Linked DNA regions of Pigmentiphaga sp. H8. The protein of the gene in region 2 interacts with the protein of the main gene of each other region in a pairwise test. Links are inferred from orthologs where the notes say so. Each region holds a gene or a part of one and is shown on either strand. Other genes may lie near its edges. The genes, in order: EGT29_RS23520 and ndk.

What was found.
Region 1: the proteins of ndk (region 2) and EGT29_RS23520 interact in binary tests that used the Escherichia coli proteins (3 or more experiments, as listed by UniProt). The link is inferred for Pigmentiphaga sp. H8 from one-to-one orthologs.

What each region holds. Positions count from the first base shown.
Region 1 is NZ_CP033966.1:4,999,514-5,010,853, forward strand. The notes cover bases 2,678-5,659. They hold EGT29_RS23520 (uracil-DNA glycosylase), read right to left. Parts: upstream 4,548-5,659; coding sequence 3,807-4,547; downstream 2,678-3,806. Other genes in these bases: EGT29_RS23515 (M61 family metallopeptidase), read left to right, coding at 2,678-3,791; trpC (indole-3-glycerol phosphate synthase TrpC), read right to left, coding at 4,625-5,413; trpD (anthranilate phosphoribosyltransferase), read right to left, coding at 5,448-5,659. Also shown: EGT29_RS23505 (enoyl-CoA hydratase), read right to left, coding at 355-1,131; EGT29_RS23510 (NTP transferase domain-containing protein), read left to right, coding at 1,263-1,913; more of EGT29_RS23515, read left to right, coding at 2,034-2,677; more of trpD, read right to left, coding at 5,660-6,479; EGT29_RS23535 (aminodeoxychorismate/anthranilate synthase component II), read right to left, coding at 6,512-7,081; EGT29_RS23540 (pirin family protein), read right to left, coding at 7,526-8,362; EGT29_RS23545 (hypothetical protein), read right to left, coding at 8,386-9,621; EGT29_RS23550 (LysR family transcriptional regulator), read left to right, coding at 9,803-10,711; EGT29_RS23555 (TauD/TfdA family dioxygenase), read left to right, coding at 10,846-11,340. UniProt on the Escherichia coli protein: Excises uracil residues from the DNA which can arise as a result of misincorporation of dUMP residues by DNA polymerase or due to deamination of cytosine.
Region 2 is NZ_CP033966.1:2,811,601-2,822,895, reverse strand. The notes cover bases 3,940-6,876. They hold ndk (nucleoside-diphosphate kinase), read right to left. Parts: upstream 5,653-6,876; coding sequence 5,227-5,652; downstream 3,940-5,226. Other genes in these bases: rlmD (23S rRNA (uracil(1939)-C(5))-methyltransferase RlmD), read right to left, coding at 6,822-6,876; EGT29_RS13385 (Bax inhibitor-1/YccA family protein), read left to right, coding at 5,865-6,566; rlmN (23S rRNA (adenine(2503)-C(2))-methyltransferase RlmN), read right to left, coding at 3,980-5,194. Also shown: EGT29_RS13415 (tetratricopeptide repeat protein), read right to left, coding at 1-172; hisS (histidine--tRNA ligase), read right to left, coding at 297-1,595; ispG (flavodoxin-dependent (E)-4-hydroxy-3-methylbut-2-enyl-diphosphate synthase), read right to left, coding at 1,714-3,000; EGT29_RS13400 (RodZ domain-containing protein), read right to left, coding at 3,008-3,925; more of rlmD, read right to left, coding at 6,877-8,192; EGT29_RS13375 (3'-5' exonuclease), read right to left, coding at 8,225-9,007; EGT29_RS13370 (peptidoglycan DD-metalloendopeptidase family protein), read right to left, coding at 9,017-9,895; EGT29_RS13365 (protein-L-isoaspartate(D-aspartate) O-methyltransferase), read right to left, coding at 9,973-10,680; 5'/3'-nucleotidase SurE, read right to left, coding at 10,878-11,295. UniProt on the Escherichia coli protein: Major role in the synthesis of nucleoside triphosphates other than ATP. The ATP gamma phosphate is transferred to the NDP beta phosphate via a ping-pong mechanism, using a phosphorylated active-site intermediate.

The DNA.
Region 1 (11,340 bases), 2.2 Mb from region 2 along the record:
TAGCGCTGCTAATTTCGATTCGTCAGACCCTTGCTGCGCTACCACCCTGCCGCAAGGCCCCTTCTTTTGGTCGGCTGCTTCGCTGCGCCCGCTTATGCGTAACCGCTGCTGAAACTGCCTTCCTCACCCTTCGCTTGCTTCGCTGCGCTGTTCGCGTTGCGTTGTTTGCGTCGAGAAAGAGACTATAGCACGCATTGAAATCGGCACGCAAATCGATCCAGGCTTTCTTGTCAGTTTCGTGACTGGAATCGGGCCTTTTCAGGCCCCGATACAGCGCGCAAAGCGCGCTGTATCGCCGTTTGGCATGGGCAAAAAAATTTTTACGACTCGCTGGCAGGGGCTCCTGCCCCACTACTACTTATGCTGGAACGACGGAGGGCGCTTGGCGATGAAGGCATCCATGCCTTCCTTCTGGTCGTGCGTGCCGAACAGCGAATGGAACAGGCGTCGCTCGAACTGCATGCCTTCGGCCAGCGGCGTCTCGAAGGCGCGGTTCACCGCTTCCTTGGCCATCATGACCGAGGGCAGCGACATCGAGGCAATGACGGTGGCCATTTCGATCGCCTCGTCCAGCAGCTTGTCCGCGGCCACCACGCGCGAGACCAGGCCCGCGCGTTCGGCCTCGGCCGCGTCCATCAGCCGGCCGGTCAGCACCAGGTCCATGGCCTTGGCCTTGCCCACCGCGCGCGGCAGGCGCTGCGTGCCGCCGGCGCCGGGAATGATGCCCAGCTTGATCTCGGGCTGCCCGAAGCGCGCCGTCTCGGCCGCCACCAGGATGTCGCACATCATGGCCAACTCGCAGCCGCCGCCCAGCGCATAGCCGGCCACGGCCGCGATCACCGGCTTACGGATGCGGCGCAGGGTCTCCCAATTGCGGGTGATGAAGTCCGAGGCGTAGGCCTCTATATAGGAGAGGTCTTTCATCGCGCCAATGTCGGCGCCCGCGGCAAAGGCCTTTTCGCTGCCGGTGATGACCATGGCGCCGATATCGGGATCGGCGTCGAACGCCAGCAGCGCCGCTCCCAGCTCGTCCATCAGCGCGTCGTTCAGCGCATTGAGCGCCTTGGGACGATTCAGGGTCAGCAGGCCGACCCGGCCACGATTTTCGACCAAAACCAGAGCTTCGCTCACGTCCACACTCCTTCCTATATATAGATGTACCCCGGGGGCGCCTCAAGCATACCCGCACCCGCGGCCCCCGCGGCTTGAGTTTCCCCCCGCCATGGCGCACCATCTTCGGTTCCGTATCTCGAGGAAAGGACATGGCTGGAGGAGCAAGCAGCGGCCGCAGCATCATCGGACTGCTGCTGGCCGCGGGCCGGGGATCGCGCTTTTCGGCGGACGGCAGCGCGAACAAGCTGCTGGCCCGCGTCGACGGCCGGCCGGTCTGCGCCGGGGCGGCCCAGGCCCTGCGCGGGGCGCTGCCCCGGGTGGCGGCGGCGGTCTCGCCCACGGCTCCCGGGGTGGGCGAGGCGCTGCGGCAGGCCGGATGCGAGGTCATCGTGTGCGACCGCGCCGCCGAAGGCATGGGCGGCACGCTGGCGCAGGCCGTCTCGTGGCTGTCGTCCCGGGAACAAGCGGCCGGCAACGAAGCGCCCGCCTGGTGCATCATGCCCGCCGACATGCCCTGGGTGCGTGCCGATACCGTGGCGGCGCTGCGCGACGCCTGGCTGGCGCTGCCTCCGTCCCGGCGCGAACGCGCGGTGCTCGCGCCCACCTATCGCCAGATGCGCGGCCACCCGGTCCTGCTTGGAGCGGACTGGGCCGCGGCGCTGGCGCAATTGCAAGGCGACGAAGGCGCCCGCGCCCTGATCTCCGGCCAGGTCACCCCCCTGGCCGTGGAAGATCCGGGCTGCGTTCGCGACGTCGACACGCCGGACGACCTGGCGCCGGGCCCGACGCTCCTGGGATGAGGAGCCCCTAGGCGCTGACGCGCAGCGCCATGGATGACCAACATGAAGGAACCTATGCAACGGACCGCCGTTTCCAATCGCCCCGCGCCTCGCCGGCGCGCGTCCCAGCCGGGCACGCCCATGGCCGAAGCCATCTCTTATCGCCTGGAACTCATCGATCCGGCCGGGCACCGCTGCCGGGTCACGATGTCCATTCCCGACCCCGACCCGACCGGGCAGTGCGTCAGCCTGCCCGCCTGGATACCCGGCAGCTACATGATCCGCGACTTCGCGCGGCAGATAGAAAGCATCGAGGCGCGGGCGTGGGGCCGCAAGATCGAACTGAGCAAGCTGGACAAGCAGACCTGGCAGGCCGCGCCCTGCCGCGGGCCGCTGCAGATCGTCTGCGAGATCTACGCCTGGGACCTGTCGGTGCGCGCCGCGCACCTGGACGAAAGCCACGGGTTCTTCAACGGCACCAGCGTCTTCCTGCGCGCGGCCGGCCACGACGGCGTGCCCTGCCTGCTGGAACTGGTGGCACCGCGCGGCCTGGACTGGAAGGTCTACACCAGCCTGCCCGAGGCCGAGGGGCATCCCCAGCGTGCGCCGCGCCACGGTTTCGGCATGTACCGCGCGCCGGACTACGACGCGCTGGCCGATCACCCCATCGAGATGGGCACGCCCCAGGTCGCCAGTTTCGAGGCCTACGGCGCGCGGCACGAGCTGGTCTTCACCGGCGACATTCCCAACCTGGATCTCGAACGGCTGGTGACGGACATCCGCAAGATCTGCGAGAAGCAGATCGCCTTCTTCGAACCGCGGACGCGGCGGGCGCCGTTCCTGGACAGTTCGGACCGCTATGTCTTCATGACCATGGTCACCGGCGACGGCTACGGGGGCCTGGAACACCGTTCGTCCACCGCGCTGATGACCTCGCGCTCGGACCTGCCCGTGCAGGGACGGCCCGAGCAGACCGACGGCTACCGCAACTTCCTGGGCCTGGTCAGCCACGAGTATTTCCACACCTGGAACGTCAAGCGCATCAAGCCCGCGGCCTTCGCGCCCTACGACCTGGACCGTGAGAACCATACGCGGCTGCTGTGGCTGTTCGAGGGCTTCACGTCCTATTACGACGACCTGTTCGTGCTGCGGGCCGGCGTGATCACCGAACCGGACTACCTGCGCACGCTGGCCAGGACGGTATCCCTGGTGCACGCGGCACCCGGCCGCTTCAAGCAATCGGTGGCGGAAAGTTCGTTCGACGCCTGGACGCGCTACTACCGCCAGGACGAGAACTCGCCCAACGCCATCGTCAGCTACTACACCAAGGGCTCGCTGGTCGCGCTGGGGCTGGACCTGCTGCTGCGGCATGAAACCGGCGGGCGCCACAGCCTGGACGACGTGATGCGGCAGCTGTGGGCGCGTTATGGCCGCGATTTCTACCGGGGCGGCGCGCGCGGCGTCGAGGAAGACGCCATGCCGGACCTGATCCGGGAAGCCACCGGCGTGGACGCGCGCGATTTCCTGCGCCGCCACGCCTACGGCCGCGAGGACGTACCCTTGGCGGAACTGCTCGCGCAGCAGGGCCATGCCCTGACCTGGAAGGCCTCGTCGCCGCTTCCTTCCCTGGGCGTGAAGACCGCGCGCCAGGGGGAGGACCTGCGCCTGGCCACCGTGTACACGCTCGGCCCGGCCCACCGGGCGGGGCTGTCGGCACAAGACGTGCTGGTGGCCATCGACGGCCTGCGCGTGCAGAACGGCAACCTGGACAAGCTCCTGGCGCGCTACCGGCCCGGCGACCTGGTCGAGATCCATGCGTTCCGGCGCGATGAACTGCGCCGGTTCACGGTGAAGCTCGAGCCGGCGCCGGAAACGGAGTGCGTGATCGCGGCGGCCTGACCCGGCCGCCGGCCCTCACCAGGCGACGGGTTCCCGCCCCTGCTCCGCCAGCCAGCGGTTGGCGGTTTCGAAATGCCCGCACCCCAGGAACGGCACCGGCGGACGCCGGGCCGACAGGGGCGAAGGATGATTGGCCATCAGCACCAGGTGTCTGCCGCCGGGCGGCAGCAATGCCTGCTTGGCCTGCGCGTGCGCGCCCCACAGCATGAAGACCTTGGGCGAAGGTTCGCGCGCGATCGCGGCGATGACCGCGTCGGTGAACGCCTCCCAGCCCTGCTTCGCGTGCGAGGCGGGCGCGCCGTCTTCCACGGTCAGCGACGTATTGAGCAGCAGCACGCCCTGCCGGGCCCACCGTTGCAGATCGTTGCCGAAAGCGGCGGGATTGCCGCCGAAGCTGGCCGCGATCTCGTTGAAGATGTTGCGCAGGCTGGGCGGCCGCTTGAAGCCGTCCGGCACCGAGAACGCCAGGCCCTGGGCCTGGCCGGGGCCGTGATAGGGATCCTGCCCCAGGATCACGACCCGGGTGGACTCGGGCGTGGCCAGATCCAGCGCGCGGAACGGCAAGGCCGGATAGATCACCGCGCCCGCTTCCCGGCGCAGGTCGACGAAGCGCCGCAGCGCGTCGAACGACGGGCTGGCCAACGCCTCGGCCAGCAAATCGCGCCAGCCGGCAGGCAGGCGATCCACGTGGCCTTGCAGCGGTTCGGCCAGGCGGTTGTCCGGCTCCGCCGCGAACAGATCGGCGGGCGCGCTCACTGGACTACCCTCCTGTCGCTGCGCGACATCCTCCCCGAGGGAGGTCGCGCGCCCTTCGGGCGGCCGGGCGGGCGCGCTCATGCGAACAGCCGCGACAGTTCGGCGCCGGGATCGGGCGCCCGCATGAAGGCCTCGCCCACCAGGAAGGCGTTGACGCCGTACTCGCGCATCTGGCGGACCTCGGACTGGCCCAGGATGCCGCTTTCCGTGACCACGCGCTTGCCGGCCGGAATACGTGGCAGCAGGTCGATCGTGTTCTGCAAGGAGACCTCGAAAGTCCGCAGGTTGCGGTTGTTGATGCCGAGCAGGCTGGTACGCAATTCCAGCGCCGTATCCAGCTCGGCCGCGCCGTGGACCTCCACCAGCACGTCCATGCCGAGTTCCAGGGCCAGCGCTTCCAGGTCCCGCAACTGCGAGGGCGCCAGCGCGGCCACGATCAGCAGGATGCAATCGGCGCCCATCGCACGCGCCTCGACCACCTGGTAGGCATCGACGATGAAATCCTTGCGCAGCACGGGCAGCGCGCACGCGGCGCGGGCGCGGCGCAGGTAGTCCTGCGATCCCTGGAAGAACTGCACGTCGGTCAGCACGGACAGGCAGGCCGCGCCATGCGTGGCATACGAGGCCGCGATCTCGTCGGGCTGGAAGTTCTCGCGCAGCAGACCCTTCGAAGGCGAGGCCCTCTTGATCTCGGCGATGACGCCGGACTGGCCCGCCGCCACCTTGGCCTCGATCGCCTGCGCGAAGCCCCGCACGTCCTGCCGGGCCTCGGCTTCGCGCCGCAGGTCGGACTCGCTGCGAAGCAGGCGCGCGGTGGCGACCTCTTCGGCCTTTACTTCCAGTATGCGTTGGAGAATGTCACTCATGACCCACCCATCAAGATTCCTGTGCGAAGGCGGCTTATTGCGCCGCCTTCCTGGTGAACGATACGAACTCGTCCAGCCGCGCGCGCGCGGCGCCGCTGGCGATCAGCTCGAAGGCCTTGCGTATGCCCTCGGCCACCGATGACACGGTATTGCCGGCATACATGGCCAGGCCGCCGTTCAGCGCGACGATGTCGCGCGCGGGGCCTGGTACGTTGGACAAGGCTTCCAGCACGAGTTCACGGGATTCGTCGCGATTGGCGACTTTCAGGCTGCGGTTGGACACCATCTGGAGACCGAAGTCCTCGGGATGGATCTCGTATTCGTGCACTTCGCCGTCGCGCAGCTCGCCCACCATGGTGGCCGCGCCCAGCGAGGCCTCGTCCATGCCGTCCTTGCCGTAGACCACCAGCACATGCTTGGACCCCAGGCGCTGCAGCACCCGCACCTGGATGCCGACCAGGTCGGGATGGAACACGCCCATGAGCTGGTTGGCGGCGCCGGCCGGATTGGTCAGCGGCCCCAGCAGGTTGAAGATGGTGCGCACCGCCAGTTCCTTGCGGATGGGCGCGATGTTCTTCATGGCCGAGTGGTGAACGGGCGCGAACATGAAGCCGATGCCGGTGGCTTCGATGCATTCGGCCACGGCCGCGGACGGCAGCATGACGTTGGCGCCCAGCGCCTCCAGCACGTCGGCGCTGCCCGAGGACGACGAGACCCCGCGATTGCCGTGCTTGGCGATCTTGGCGCCGCCGGCCGCCGCCACGAACATGGCCGCGGTCGAGATGTTGAAGGTATGCGCGCCGTCGCCGCCGGTGCCGGCCAGGTCGACCAGGCGGTCGGTATCGGGAACCTGCACGCCGTCGGCGAACTCGCGCATGACCTGCGCGGCCGCGGTGATCTCGCCTATGGTCTCTTTCTTGACGCGCAGGCCCATGATGAGCGCGGCCGCGGTCGCCGGCGACATCTCGCCGCGCATCAGCATGCGCATCAGCGACAGCATCTCGTCGTGGAATATCTCGCGGTGTTCGATGCAACGCACCAGCGCTTCGGTCGGGGTAATGGACACCATGGACTCCTTGGGAAATCGTTGCCGCTGGTTCATGCGTTCAACTGCAGGAAATTGCGCAGCAAGGCATGGCCATGCTCGCTCAAGACGGATTCGGGGTGGAACTGCACCCCGTAGACGGGAAGGCTGCGGTGGCGCAGGCCCATGATCTCCCCATCGTCGGTCTGCGCCGTCACCTCCAGGCAGTCGGGCAGGCTGTCGCGTTCGACCGCGAGCGAGTGGTACCGGGTGACCGTGTAGGGAGACGGCAAGCCTTGGAACACGTCGCTGCCCGTATGGGTCAGGGCCGACGTCTTGCCGTGCATGATCTGCCGCGCGCGGACGATTTTGCCACCAAACGCGGCACCGATGGACTGGTGGCCCAGGCACACGCCCAGGATGGGCACCTTGCCGGCATAGGCCTGGATGAGCGGCACCGAGATGCCGGCCTCGGCGGGCGAGCACGGCCCGGGCGAGACGCAGATGCGCTCGGGCGCCAGGGCCGCGATCTCGTCCAGCGTGATCTGGTCGTTGCGATACACCCGCACGTCCGCGCCGAGTTCGCCGAAGTACTGGACCAGGTTGTAGGTAAAGGAATCGTAATTGTCGAGCATCAGCAGCATGCCGCTCTCCCCGTGGAATCGAACAGGCCGGTGGCCGGGAACACGTCGGCGATCGCGCCGTCCGGGAGCTGGCGCCACCACGCGAGCGACGAGCCACGATGCACGTGTGCGGGGGTTCGGCTGGCAAGGGGGGATACTGCTGGATACACGGACAATCTCCTGGATCGGGAGCCGCCGTGCCGGGGGAGCTGTGTGAATTCGCGACCTGCCACCGGTTACGGCGGCAGGGTGCAGTTCTCGAACCGCAACAACGTGCCGCTTCCTAGCGGAAGCGCCACCACTGAGCTGCTTGGTTCGAAACGATGCGGTTCATGTCTTGAAGTGAGTCGGGAGCCGCGGCCATGTGCGCGTTTCAGCTCCGGCGGGAATTCTAGCGCGTCCGCGTTTCGCTTGTCGAACGGAAGAAATGGGGACGGAACAAGAACGTCCCCACCGCCTTCTTCCCTAAAACGGCACCCCGTCCAACCGCCCCATCTTGCCGCTGGCGAAGTCGCGCTTGGCCTGCAGCAGGCGCTCGGGCGTGTCCATCACGAACGGCCCACCGAAGAAAATCTGCCCCTGCGCCGGCGGCCCACCCAGCAGGGCGACGTCTGCGGGGCCCTGCGCCGTGGCCCGCAGCTCGACCGAGTCGCCGGGCGCCAGGACCGCCAGCGCGCCGGCGCCGAGCGTCCTGCCATCGCCGAGATCCAACTGGCCGTCCAGCACGACCAGGCCCAGCTCCTCTTCCGGCACCGGCAGCACGGTACGCCCTCCCGAAGCCAGCCGGACATGTGCCAGCAGCGTGGGCATGGTCGTGGCCATGGGGCCGGCATGCCCACCGATGTTTCCCGCGATCACGCGCACGCGCGCGCCGCCCTGTTCGAATTCGGGAATGCTGCCGCGCCGGAAGGACGCATAGGCGGGCTCGATCAGCTTCTGTCCGGGTGGCAGACTGGTCCAGAGCTGCAGGCCATGGCGGCCGCCGGCCGGCTGCTCGGCGTGGAGCATGCCCCGGCCGGCCCGTATCCATTGGGCGTCGCCCGCGCCCAGGCGGTCGCGGAAACCTTCGCTGTCGCGGTGCTCGACCTCGCCCTCCAGCAGGTAGCTGATCACCTCTATGCCCGCGTGCGGATGCGGCGAATCGCCGATGCCGCGCCGGGACCGATGGCGATAGTGGTCGATGAAAACGAAAGGCCCCAGCGAAATCCGGTCCCGCTGCGGCAACGCGCGCCACAGCAGCATGTCGCCGTCATCGATGACGCGCTGCGCGGGCAGCACGGCGGATACAAGGCGTTCGGTCATGATGAAGATTCTCCTGTCATCGTTCAGGCGCCGGCCACGGCCAGGCCGTCGATCCGCAGCGTCCCGATGGCGCCGTGCATCTCGATCGGCGCGATGTCCTTGCCGTGGACCACCACGCCGCCCGCGATCTCGATCTCGCGCGCCGAACCGCCGGACTTGACGCTGAGCGCGATGGCCGACAGCTTCACGACCACGCCCTTGACCAGCGAATCGCCGGTGCCGCCAAAGGTCTCGATGCCGCGGCGCACCGACAGGCGGCCGATGGGCTGGCTGATCTGGATCCCGACCGCGCCGTCCGCATGCGTGACGAGCCGGTCGAACTCCGCCACGTTGACGGTACCGTCGTAGACGTTGAAGGCGCGCGCGCCCTGCCCGAAGGTTTCGATGGGCGCGTGCACGCGCAGTTCGTTGACCACGCCGAAGTTGACGAAGCCGATACCGCTGGGGCCATACGAGGTCAGCTTTTCCCGCGCGTCCCAGCGATCCACCGTGCCCCAGTTGTCGAGCACCATGTCGTTGACGCCGTAGGTCACGACCGGCCCGAGGTTGCGCACCACGTCGACGAAGGCGTTGCTGACGGTGAACACGCCGCCGGTGATCTGGTCGGGCGTGCCGGCGGGAATCCGGCCGTCGCTATGGACCGCGCCGGTTTCCAGCAGGGACACAGCCAGGCGCCCTCCCCCGGACATGCCGCTGACGAAGATCCCGCTGCCCAGCACGGGTGCGGTGGGCCGGCCGGCCGACAGGCCGGTCAGGCGTGCGCTGATGGTCACGGCGGCATCGTCCTGCATGTTCCACAACGTGAAGGCGCCCTGGGTCACGTAGACGCCATAGCCTTGCGGCCGGTCGGCCCGGGCCCGCGCATCGGCCGCGACGATGTCCAGTCCGTCGACCTCGACATGGCCCGCGCGGACCTTGTCGCGGGCCAGGATCTGGACCTGTCCGACGGTGGTCACCGCCGCGAGGCGGATGCGGCCCAGCCCGTCCACCCCGGGATCGTTGAAGATGGCTCGCCGGTCGGGCGAGGCTTCGATGCGCAGGTCACGGATCTCGTTGTCCTCGCTCAGCTGCACGCCATCGCTGCCCGCGGCGAAGGCCAGGACCGCGCCGGCTTCCCCGCCGACCAGGGACTGGCCCGGCAGCAGCCGGATCGAAGGCAGGCCGGACAGCAGCCCGCCTACGGCGATGACCTGCCTGCCGGCGTCCTGCACGGCAGCTTGAAGTGCTTCGGAAGTGGTGACGAGTGCTTGCGATGCCATGATGGCGCTCCTGGATGATGGAAGGCCGCGGTAGCCGGCCCGAGAAGCCCTACTCTAGGCTTGGGGGCGATGCCGATGAAGGGGACGGCGGGCACTTCATTTGTGCCCAGCCGGCATCAATCCATGGATCGCGCGGACGATTGCGCGCACAATGCTCGTCGGACGATGTGGGGCGAACGGCATGAACGAAGCGTCAGGCAAACTGGACACGGTGGAGATGTTCTGCGCGGCGGCCCGGGCCGGGAGCTTCACCGCGGCCGCGACCGTGCTGGGCACGACGCCTTCGGCGATCAGCAAGGCCGTGCGGCGCCTGGAGGACAGGCTGGGCGTCAAGCTGTTCGCGCGAACCACCCGCGCAATCCGGCTGACGGACGACGGGCAGGCCTATTACCGCACGTGCAGCCAGGCCCTGGAAAACATCCACGACATCGAGCGTTCGCTGACGGGGCACCGGCTGCCACGCGGCGAGCTGCGCATCAGCGCTCCCGCCAGCTACGGCATCAAGCGGCTGATCCCGCTCGTGCCGCGCTACGTGGCGCGCCATCACGGGCAGGTGAAGGTGACCGTCTCGGTCAGCAACGCCGTGGCGGATTTCGTGATGGACGACGTCGACATGGCGATACGCATCGGCGAGGTCGCGGACTCGCGGCTGGTCGCGCGGCCGCTGCACCCGGCCAGCCCGCGCATCGTCGCCTCGCCGGCCTATCTGCGCCGGCACGGCACGCCCGCCACGCCAGAGGACATGGCCAACCACGCCTGCCTGGGATTGATCATGCCCGACAGCGGCCGCGCCATGCCCTGGACCTTCGCGCCGTCGGCCGATGGCATGGCCACGCAGGTCCGGCTCCAGCCCGCGATGAACTTCGACCATCCGCTGGGCACGCTGGCGGCCGCGTTAAGCGACGCCGGCCTCGCGCAGTTGCTGGACTTCACCGTCGAGGACGACCTGCGCAGCGGCCGCCTGGTGGAGGTCCTGGCCGCGTGGCGTCCGCCAGCCCAGCCGGTTTCCGTCGTCTGGCCCGGCAATCGCCATGTGCCCGCCACGGTGCGCAGCTTCGTGGATTTCCTGGTCGATACCGCCCACGCCTGACCGGCCCTATCAAATCCCTTTATCGCCCACCGCCTCGATTCGATTGGCGCCGATGCCGCTCGCGTTCGCATAATCATCCCACCTCGATGCCCCGGCGCGGCCGGACGCATCCGGGGCCAATCGGAGACGTGTCGATGCGATTCGCGGTAACAGAGATAGTCGAGGACTTCGTGGGCGAAATCGAGGACTTCCCCTTCGATGCCATCGACCAGGATGCCGTTGCCCAGTTGAAAGCGGCGTGGTTCCGCTACCCGGTCCTGCGCTTTCGCGGCGTCCGGATCGGCGATCGGGAGCAGGTGGCCTTCAGCCGTGCGCTCGGCCCGGCGGTGTTCCATCCTCGGCAGCTCCAGGAAGGCAGGAATGCCGAGTTCCCCGAAATCCTGGTCATCAGCAACAAGAAGAAGGCCGACGGTTCGCCGGCGGGCGACCTGGGCGACGGCGAAGTGCGCTGGCACACGGACACCTGGTTCGTCGAACAGCCGCCGTCGGCCGCCATTCTGCGGGCGGTCGAACTGCCCGACCAGGGCGGCAACACGTATTTCGCCAACATGTATGCCGCCTACCAGAGCCTGGACACGGCAATGAAGGCACGCCTGGACGGCCTCGCCATCCATCACCAGTCGGTCGTC
Region 2 (11,295 bases):
CGAACTGGGCCAGCGCGTTCGCTGCCTGGTTGCGCTGGTACCACTGCCAGCCGTTCCAGGCCGCCGCGGCCAGCAGCACGATGGTCGCCACGGCAAGGATGAAGTTTCCGTACTTCGCCCACCATGCCTTGAGGGATTCCAGTTGTTCCTGTTCTTCGATGTCGTAGGCCATTTATGCCCCGGTTGATGTGGTGATCGCAAGAGTTGTGGCGGGCCGGCCGGCGGCCCGCGCGGACTCCGAGAGCCGCAAGATTAACGGATTCGGCGTCGATTCGTATTCAGGCCCGGGCGCACGGCTATTCAGGACCGCCCGTCCGGACCAGTTCTTCCACCAGGAAAGCCGGCAGCTCGGCCATGGCGACGCGCCGCTGGGCCGCGCCCTCGGCCCGCAGCGCCTTGACGCTGGCCGCGCCTTCGGCCAGCTCGTCCTCTCCCAGGATGACGGCGTATTCCGCCCCGCTGCCGTCAGCGCGCTTCATCTGCGACTTGAAGCTGCCGCCGCCGCAGTGCAGGACGACGTCCAGGCCCGCATCGCGCAGGTCCTCGGCCAGCTGCATCGCCGCGCGCGCCGCGGGCTCGCCCTGGTGCAACACATAGACGTCGCACTCGGGCTGCGGTTCCGCGGGCTGCGCCTGGGACCACAGGTCCAGCAGGCGCTCGACGCCGATGGCAAAGCCCACGGCCGGCGTCGGCTTGCCGCCCAGCAGCGAGACCAGCCCGTCGTAGCGGCCGCCGCCGCACACGGTACCCTGCGCGCCCAGGCGGTCCGTCACCCACTCGAACACGGTCAGGTTGTAGTAATCAAGGCCCCGCACCAAGCGGGGGTTCACCCGGTAGGCGATGCCGGCATCCTCGAGCCGCTGGCGCACGCCGTCGAAATGGGCCAGCGAGGCCTCGCCCAGGTAGTCCAGCAGGCGCGGCGCGTTGTCGGCCATCTCCTGCAGCGCGGGATTCTTGGTGTCCAGGACGCGCAGCGGATTCGTGTAGAGACGGCGCTGGCCGTCCTCGTCCAACTGGTCCTTGAACCCCTCCAGGTAGGTGATCAGGGCCTGGCGGTGCGCCAGCCGTTCCTCGGCCGAGCCCAGCGAATTGATCTCCAGCCGGATGTCCGCCAAGCCCAGGATCTTCCAGAGCCGCGCCAGCATGAGGATCAGCTCGACGTCGACGTCCGGCCCGGCAAAACCCAGGGCTTCCACGTCGATCTGGTGGAACTGGCGGTAGCGGCCGCGCTGCGGACGCTCATGGCGGAACACCGGTCCGATCGCGAACACGCGCTGGGGCCGGTCGTAGGTCAGGTTGTGCTCGATGGTGGCGCGCACCATGCCGGCGGTGAACTCAGGACGCATCGTCAGCGACTCGCCGTTCAGCGAATCGGTGAAGCTGTACATCTCTTTCTCGACGATGTCGGTGACTTCGCCGATCCCGCGCGTGAAAAGCCGCGTCTGTTCCAGCACCGGCGTGCGCAGGTTGCGGTAGCCGTAGCTGCGCAGCCATTCGCGCACCAGCGACTCCAGCCGCTCCCACTGGCCCGAATCGGCTGGCAGGATGTCGTTCATGCCGCGGATCGCGGTCACTTTCTTGAAACTATCACTCATATGGGGTCCCCCCCCTACGCGCTTCGCGCGCCCCCCAGGGGGCGGCACTGGCGGACCGGCGGAGCCGGATCCGCGGTGCCCTGGATTGGCGTCCAGGGGCTGCTAGGGGTGTATAAGGTTATCTCTTGCTGTAGCGGTTCTCGACGTAGCTTTCCACCAATGCCTGGAATTCACGGGCGATGTGCTCGCCCTTGAGCGTGACCGAGCGCTGGCCGTCGATGAAGACCGGTGCGACCGGCTGCTCGCCCGTGCCGGGCAGGCTGATGCCGATGTCCGCGAACTTGCTTTCGCCCGGGCCGTTGACCACGCAGCCCATGACCGCGACGTGCAGGCTCTCGGCACCGGGGTACTTCAGGCGCCAGACGGGCATCTGCGCGCGCAGGTAGCTCTGGATGTCGGCCGCCAGTTCCTGGAACACCGTGCTGCTGGTACGGCCGCAGCCCGGACAGGCAACGACCACCGGCGCGAACGCGCGCAGGCCCAGGCTTTGCAGGATCTCCTGGGCCACCACGACCTCGCGGGCGCGGTCGCCGTTGGGCTCGGGCGTGAGGGACACGCGGATCGTGTCGCCTATGCCTTCCTGCAGCAGGATGCCCATTGCCGCGGTCGAGGCCACGATGCCCTTGCTGCCCATGCCCGCCTCGGTCAACCCCAGGTGCAGCGGGTAGTCGCAGCGGCGGGAGATGTCGCGGTAGACCGCGATCAGGTCCTGGGCGTTGCTGACCTTGCACGACAGGATGATGCGGTCGCCCGGCAGACCCAATTCCTCGGCACGCCGGGCATTGTCGATCGCGGACACCACCAGCGCGTCGCGCATCACGGACTGGGCGTCCCAGGGCCGGGCCCGCCGGCCGTTCTCGTCCATCATGCGGGCCAGCAGGTCCTGGTCCAGGCTGCCCCAGTTCACGCCTATGCGCACCGGCTTCTCGTGGCGGCAGGCCACCTCGATCATCTGCGCGAAGTTGTCGTCGCGCTTCTTCCCCGCCCCCATGTTGCCGGGGTTGATGCGGTACTTGGACAGCGCCTGCGCGCACTCCGGATACTGGCTCAGCAGCTTGTGGCCGTTGTAGTGGAAATCACCCACCAGCGGGGCGTCCACGCCCATGCGGTCGAGCTGCTCGCGTACCGCGGGCACCTCGCGGGCGGCCTCGGCGGTATTCACGGTGATCCGCACGACCTCGGAGCCGGCCAGGGCCAGCTCCTTGACCTGGATCGCGGTGGCGATGGCGTCGGCCGTGTCCGTGTTGGTCATGGACTGCACCATGACCGGGGCCTCGCCGCCGACGGCGACCGACTTGCCGCCCCAGGCGATGCGCACCTGGCGCGTGGGCCGGCGGACCGCCGGGCCGGCGGGAAACGGCTCGGCCTCGGAAGCGTTGGCGATCGTGGACGGGCTAGGATTCATGATGCGGCTACTGGAGGGTGAGCCGGGCGACGTTGTCCCGGCGATACGGCGCGAGGTCGACGGGCGTGCCGCGCCAGGTCAAGTCTACCCCGTTGACGTTGCCGATCACGACACGGTACGGCGCTCCCGCCACATCCAGCTCGTAGGGCTCGCCAGCGGCGATGATCCGCGACACGGCCACGGTGCCGTCGGCGCGCCGCACTTCGACCCAGCTTGCCTGCCGCATCGTCATCGACAGGCCGGGCGCCGGAGCCGGGGCCGCCGCCGGCGGCTCCGGCGCCGGCGCTGGTTCGGGCGCGACGGGCGCAGCCGCCGCGGGCACGACTTCCTGCGGCACGGCGGGCGGCGGCTCGGCCGGGGCCAGCGGCGCCTCGGTCTGAACCGAGGTCGTGCCAGCCGCGGGCGTATCCAGGCTGGCCGTGGAAGCCTGCCCGAACGACAGCTTGCCTTGCTGGCTGAGCGCGTAGCCCAGCAGCACCAGCGCCAGCACCGCCATCACGCCGCCGACCAGCCAGGGGGCCAGCCGCCTGCGGCTGGCGGCCACCGGCCAGGTCCGGCCCGACGAATGCGCCAGCGGGCTGGACAGCGACGAGGCCTGTTCCAGCGATACCGGATCGGCCACCTGCAACTGGGGCGACAGCGCCTGCAGCATCGGCGCCGGATCCTGGTCCAGCAACCGCGCGTAGTTGCGCACGAAGCCGCGCAGCGGCATGCCCTGCGGCAGCTCGTTCCACTGTTCGTTCTCGAGCGCGCGGATCTGGCGCACGGCGAACTTCAGGCGGTCGGACACGTATTCCTGCGACCAGCCGCGTGCCTCGCGCAGGCGCGCCAGTTCCCGGCCGACCGACGACGAAGACGGCGAGCCGGCAGTGGGCGCCGGGCCCTCCTGCCTGCCGGCGGCACCGGTTTCGTGGGGTTCAGACATCGACGACTCCTTGTCCGGCCCTGCCGCAACGGCCGGCCCGGCACCGCGGTTGCATCATTCGCGCACCTCCACGATACGGCCAAACCGGGTCTCGCCCGCCAGGCGTTCCTTCAGGCGGGTACGATCCTTGACCTCGCCGGCCAACTGTCCGCAGGCCGCGTCGATGTCGTCGCCGCGCGTCTTGCGCACGGTGGTGACGATGCCGGCGTCCATCAGGCGCTGCGCGAACAGCCGGACCCGGGCCATGGGCGAACGCTTGAGCCCGGACTGCGGGAAGGGATTGAACGGAATGAGGTTGAACTTGCACGACACCTGCCGCGCAATGTCTATCAATTGCTTGGCATGCTCGTCGCCATCGTTGATGCCGTCGAGCATGACGTATTCGAACGTGATGAAGTCGCGCGGGGCGAACTCCAGGTAGCGCTGGCACGCCGCGATCAGTTCGCGCAGCGGATACTTGCGGTTCAGCGGCACCAGGTCGTCGCGCAGCGCGTCGTTGGGCGCGTGCAGCGACACCGCCAGCGCGACCGGACAGTCGCGCGCGAGGCGGTCCATCATGGGCACCACGCCCGAGGTCGACACCGTGACCCGGCGGCGCGACAGGCCATAGGCATTGTCGTCCAGCATCAGGCGCAGCGCCGAGACCGTGTTGTCGTAGTTGAGCAGGGGCTCGCCCATGCCCATCATGACGACGTTGCTGATGACCCGGTCGTCCTGGGTACCCAGCGGCGCGGGCATGCCGCCCGACAGCCGCGCGCCCTCGCGGTCGGCCTCGACCGTGCGGCGCGCCAGCCACAGCTGGCCGATGATCTCGTCCACCCCCAGGTTGCGGTTGAAGCCCTGGTGGCCGGTGGAGCAGAACCGGCAGGCCACGGTGCAGCCCGCCTGCGTCGAGATGCACAGCGTGCCGCGGTCGTCCTCGGGGATGAACACGGTTTCGATCGCGTTGCCGTTGCCGACGTCGAGCAGCCACTTGCGCGTGCCGTCGGCCGACTTGTGGGCGGTGACGACCTCGGGCAGCCGTATCTCGCACTGCCGCGCGAGCTTCTCGCGGAAGGACTTGGCCAGATCCGACATCTGCTCGAAATCGTCCACGCCGCGCTGGTGCAGCCAGCGCTGAAGCTGCTTGGCGCGAAACGGCTTGTCCCCCCAGTTTTCCACCAGCGAGGCGAGCTCGGCCCCGTCCAGCCCCAGCAGGTTGATGCGCGGGGATTCGGAACGTGTAGCCTCGGCCTGGGCGGCTTCGGCGAGCGGCGAGATAGTATTCATCCCGGCCTCCTGGGAAAAACGGACATCCAGGCTCAGCGGCTGTGGATGTTCAGTTCGGGGAAAAAGAAGGCGACTTCGACCTTGGCGGTCTCGACGGCGTCCGAGCCGTGCACGGCGTTGGCGTCGATGCTGTCGGCGAAATCGGCGCGGATCGTGCCCTTCTCGGCCTTCTTGGGATCGGTCGCGCCCATCAGGTCGCGGTTCTTCTGGATGGCGCTCTCGCCTTCCAGGACCTGCACGAACACGGGACCGGAGACCATGAAGTCGACCAGGTCCTTGAAGAACGGGCGCGCGGCGTGCACGGCGTAGAAGCGCTCGGCGTCGCTGCGCGAGAGCTGCATCATGCGCGCGGCGATGACCTTGAGGCCGGCAGCCTCGAAACGGGAAACGATCTGGCCGATGACGTTCTTGGAAACGGCGTCCGGCTTGATGATCGAAAGGGTGCGCTCGATAGCCATCAAAAACTCCAATAAAAACAAATACTTTGAGGGGAACTTAAACGTTAAATTGTATCACGGCTCCTTGACAGGACCGCTACCCCTGCCCACCCCGGACGCACCGTGCCGGCCCTACTGGAACCAGGCGGAACCCTGCGGCATACTTGGTGTCAGACACACCATGCCCTCGCGGGGCGAAACAGAGCAAAAAGACCACAAGGAGTCGCTCGACCATGAACGATCTACGCACTTCTCCCTTCAACCGGACCGGGGCTGCGCCCGGCGAGGTCGCGCGCAATCGCGTGTTGCGCAACACCTACTGGCTGCTGGCGCTGTCGCTGATCCCCACCGTGCTGGGCGCGGCGATCGGCGTCGGCACCGGCCTGGCCCAGGTCATGGGCGGCAGCCCCGGCCTGACCACCATGGTGTTCCTGATCGGCGCCTTCGGCCTGATGTTCGCCATTCAAAAGAACAAGGACAACGGACTGGGCGTCGCCCTGCTGCTGGTCTTCACCTTCTTCATGGGACTGATGCTGTCCCGCATGATCGGCTTCGTCATGGGCATGGCCAACGGCTCCACGCTCATCATGACGGCCTTCGGCGGCACCGCCGTGGTGTTCGGCACCATGGCCCTGCTGTCCACCACGATCAAGCGCGACCTGTCCGGCCTGGGCAAGTGGCTGTTCGTCGGCGCCATCCTGATCCTCGTGGCGGCCCTGGCCAACATCTTCCTGCAGCTGCCGGCGCTGATGCTGACCATCTCGGTCCTGGCCATCGGCATCTTCTCGGCCTTCATGCTGGTCGACCTGCAACGCGTCGTCAACGGCGGCGAGACCAACTATGTCTCGGCCACCCTGGCCATCTACCTGGACATCTACAACGTCTTCGTGAACCTGCTGATGCTCCTGGGCATCTTCGGCGGAGAGAGGGAATAACCCCCCCTACGCCCTTCGGGCGCCCCCTCAAGGGGGCGATGCGGGTGGACCGGCAAAGCCGGATCCACCGCATCCTGGGGTAATAACGGGCTGGCGGGGACTGGCGATACTACCTGGCATCTAAAGAACAACGGCCTTGCTCTCAAGCAAGGCCGTTTTCATATCCCAGGTACCCCAGACTCAGGGCACCGCGGATCCGGCTTTGCCGGTCCGCCAGTGCCGCCCCCTGGGGGGCGCCCGAAGGGCGTAGGGGGGCTATTCCAACACGGCTATGGACTCCACGTGGGCCGTATGGGGGAACATGTTGACCACACCTGCCGCTCTCAAGGTATAGCCGCCCTCGTGGACGAGGATGGCGGCGTCGCGGGCCAGGGTGGCGGGGTTACAGGAGACGTAGACGATGCGCCGGGGGCGGTCGGCCCCTAGTGTCGTCAGGGCCTTGGCCACGGCCAGGGCGCCTTCGCGCGGGGGGTCGATCAGCATGCGGTCGAAGCGGCCCAGGCTGCGCAGCCAGGTCTCGTCCACTTCGAACAGGTTCAGGGTCGAGAACGCCGTGTGCGCATCCACGCCATGCCTGCGGGCGGCTTCCAGCGCCCGGTCGGTCAGGGCCTGGCTGCCCTCCACGCCCACGACCTCGCGGCAGCGGGTCGCCAGCGCCAGGGTGAAATTGCCCAGCCCGCAGAACAGGTCGGCTACCCGGTCCTCGGGCTGCGGGTCGAGCAGCGCGAGGGCGCGCGACACCAGCACCCGGTTGATCGCGTGGTTGACCTGGGTGAAGTCGGTCGGCTTGAACGGCATGCGCAGCCCGAACTCCGGCAGCGTATAGGCCAGTCCGTCGATGTCCTCAGGCTCCAGCGGGTGCACCGTATCCGGTCCCTTGGGCTGCAGCCACCAATGAATGCCATGGCGCGCCGCGAACTCGCGCAGCACCGCCAGGTCCTCGTCCACCAGCGGAATCAGGTGGCGCAGCACCAGCACGATCTGGTTGTCGCCCACGGCGACTTCGATCTGCGGGACGCGGTCGCGCGCGGGCATGGCCGCGACCATCTCGCGCAGGGGCACCAGCAGCGAGGCCACGTGCGGATGCAGGACGTGGCATTCGCGCATGTCGGCCACGTAGCTGCTCTTGCGCTCGCGAAAGCCCACCAGCACCCCGCCCTTCTTGACCACCACCCGGACCGACAACCGGGCGCGGTAGCGGTATCCCCAGGCGGGGCCGTGGATGGGCGGCAGGACGCGCTGCGGCACCAGCTTGCCGATGTGCCAGAGCGTGTCTTCCAGCACGCGCTGCTTGATCGCCACCTGCGCGGCCGGATCCACGTGCTGCATGGCACAACCGCCGCAGACGCCGAAATGCGCGCAGCGCGGCGCCACGCGCTGCGACGACGCCTGCACCACGCTCTCGACTTCGGCCAGCTCGTAGGAGGGCTTGCGCTTGGTTATCTTCAGCATCACGCGTTCGCCGGGCAGCGCGCCGTCGACGAACACCACCTTGCCCTGGCGGCGCGCGATGCCGCGCCCTTCCAGGTCCACCGATTCGATGGCCACGGAACCGTCGTCGAATTCGACGGCAGCAGCCGTCCCTTCCAGGCTGTCCGCGGCCGCAATGTCTGCTTCTTGACTCATGTTCGGAATATCAGTTTTCCCGCGTGGCCGGCCTAGCGCGAGGCGGGCCAGTTCGCCAGGTATTCGCGCCAATGGGGCAGGTCCAGGGATTCCAGCGTGCTGCGCACCAGGTCCACTTCGGCGTCGTACTGGGCGCGGGACAGCATGCCGCGCATCAGCCGGAAGCGGCAATAGACCAGCCAGGTATTGACGACATCGGTTTCGCAATACGCGCGCACTTCCTCCTGGCGTCCGGAGCTCCAGGCGGGCCAGACCTGGCTGCCGTCCATGCCCATCTTGCCGGGAAAGCCGCACAGCTTGGCCAGTTCGTCCAGCGGCGCGTTGGCGCGTCCGTTGTATTTCGCCAGCAGGTCCATCAGGTCGCAGTGCCGGTTGTGGTAGCGGCTGATGTAGTTGCTGTAGCGGAAGTCGCGGTCGTCCTCGCCCATGTCCCAGTAGCGCGAGGCCTGGATGCCGTGGATCAGTCCGCGATAGTGCAGGACCGGCAGGTCGAAGCCCGAGCCGTTCCAGCTGATGAGCTGCGGCGTGTAGCGATCGATGGTCTTGAAGAAGCCGGAGATCAGCGTGGCCTCGGGGTCGTCGGCCTTGCCTATGCACTTGACGCGAAACCCGTCGTCATCGCGGAACACGCACCCCACCACGGCGATCTTCTGCAGGTGCAGCGGCAGGAAGTCGTGCCCCACGGCTTCGCGCCGGGCGGCGGTGGCGCGTTCGACCACCTCGGCATCGGGGACGTCCTCGCCCCACCCGTTCAGCGCGCGCAGGCCTTCCACATCGGGAATGGTTTCCAGGTCGAAGACCAGCATCGGTGTCATGGCGGGGCCTCAGCGTGGCGGCAGGTAGCCGGCGGGGTCGACCGGACGGCCCTGGCGCCGGATCTCGAAATGCACGCGCGGCGACTCGGCGTCGGTGCTGCCCAGTTCGGCGATCTTCTGCCCGCGCCGCACCGCCTGCCCTTCCTTGACCAGCATGGCGCGGTTGTGCGCGTAGGCGGACAGGAAGGTGTTGTTGTGCTTGATGATGATCAACTGCCCATAGCCGCGCAGGCCGCTGCCGCTGTAGACCACCTTGCCGTCGCCCGCGGCCAGCACCGGATCGCCCGGCGCGCCGGCGATGTCCAGGCCCTTGTTGCGGGTCTCGTGGAAGTTCTCGATGATCTTGCCGCTGGCGGGCCAGCCCCACTCCACCCGCTCGCTGGCCGGGTCGTTGCGCGCGGCGGGCGGTGTGACCGGAGTCGCCGGCGGCGCGACGGGCTCGGGCGTGGCCGGGGGTGTCGTGGGCGCGGGCGCCGGCGTACCCAGCGGCCGCGATGCCGATTGCGACGGCGCGGGTACCGGCGTGACCTGCGCCACGCCGTTGTCGGCCGGCTTGGCCGCGGTGGATCCCGGACGCGTCACGCGCAGGACCTGTCCCGGCCGGATCTGGTTGGGATCCTCCAGGCTGTTCCACTGCGCGATGTCCCGCCAGTCCTCGCCATGGTCCAGGGCGATGCGGATCAGCGTATCGCCGCGCTTGACGATGTAGGTATCGGCATCGATCAGGCGCGAGGATTCACGGCCCGCGGTGGCCGCGGGGCCGCCCGGTTGCTTGGCCGGCGTGGTCCGGTCGACGACCGGAACCGTCCTGGGGGCCGTGCCGCAGGCCGCGAGCACCAATGCGCAGCCCGTCCAGAGCAGCACCTGCCGTGCGGTCCGTCCGAGCATCCCCGCATCCGGGCGGGGTCGATTGGATTCCTCGCGGCTCGGCTTGCGCCAATTCTGCATCCCAGATCTCCTATTCATTACAACAACACACCGGACTGCAGGGGCACGAAGCGCACCGCCTCCAGTTCGGTTCGCACCCAGCTCTGGGCTCCGGTGCGCTCTATCATGACCAGTCGCTGCCTGGCGCCCCCTTCCGGGGCCACCAGGCGGCCGCCGACCGCCAACTGCGCCAGCAGCGCATCGGGTATCTTCAGCCCCGCTGCCGCGACGACGATGGCGTCGAACGGCGCGGCGCTCGGCACGCCCAGCATGCCGTCGCCGAAGACGAGGCGCACATGGGGCAGCCGCAACGGCCGCAGTTGGGTGCGGGCCAGTTCGTGCAAGGCCTTGATGCGTTCTATGGAATACACCTCGCGCGCCACGCCCGCCAGCACGGCGGCCTGGTAGCCGCACCCTGTTCCGACCTCCAGCACCTTGCCGAGTTCGCGCCCGTTGCGCGCCGCGGCGATCATGCGCGCGACGATCCAGGGCTGCGAGATGGTCTGCCCATGGCCGATGGGCAGCGCCGCGTCCTCGTAGGCGCGGCTGGCCAGCGCCTCGTCGATGAAGCGATGGCGCGGGATGGCATGCACGGCTTCGAGCACGCGTTCATCCGTGATTCCCTGCGCGCGCAAGCGCGCCACCAGCGCCGCGCGCATGCGCTCGGAATTGAGGCCGTGGTTGATTTCGCGCGCCGGGACCCTGGCCTGGATGGGGGCCGGGACCACCAGCCGTGCCGGCGCCACCCGGGTGTTGCTGTTCGTGGGCCTGGCCTCGTCGGGACGCACCGGCCGCGCGGGCGCTCCGGCGCGAACGGCTTGCGGACGTCCGGTGGTGACGCGCGTGTTGCTGTTCGCCGCCGTGACCGGAGGCAAGGGCGCGGCGGGCCGGCGGGCGGCGGTGGAGGCCTGGGACCCCTCTTGCCGCGACGCCTGCGCCGGGGTCAGCGGTTTGCGCCTATCCATTCCGTGGGAATCCATTCGCGCATGGGTTCGAGCTGTGCGTTGTGCGTCAGATCGAACCGCAGCGGCGTGACCGACACCGCGCCGTCGGCGCAGGCATGAAAGTCCGTGCCGGGCGTGGCGTCGGCCGCCTTGCCGGCGGGGCCGATCCAGTAGACCGGCTCGCCGTACGGGGTGGACGAACGCACCACCGGCTCGGAGGGATGACGCCGGCCGAGCCGGGTCACGCGAGGCGGCTTGAGTTCGGACAGCGGCAGGTTCGGAATATTCACGTTCAACAGGCTGGGCGCCGCCAGCGGGCTGGCGATGAAACGCTCGACGAAGCTGCGCGCGGCGGCGGCCGCCGCGTCCAGCTGCGTCCAGCCCTTGGACACCTGGGAAAAGGCGATCGACGGCAGG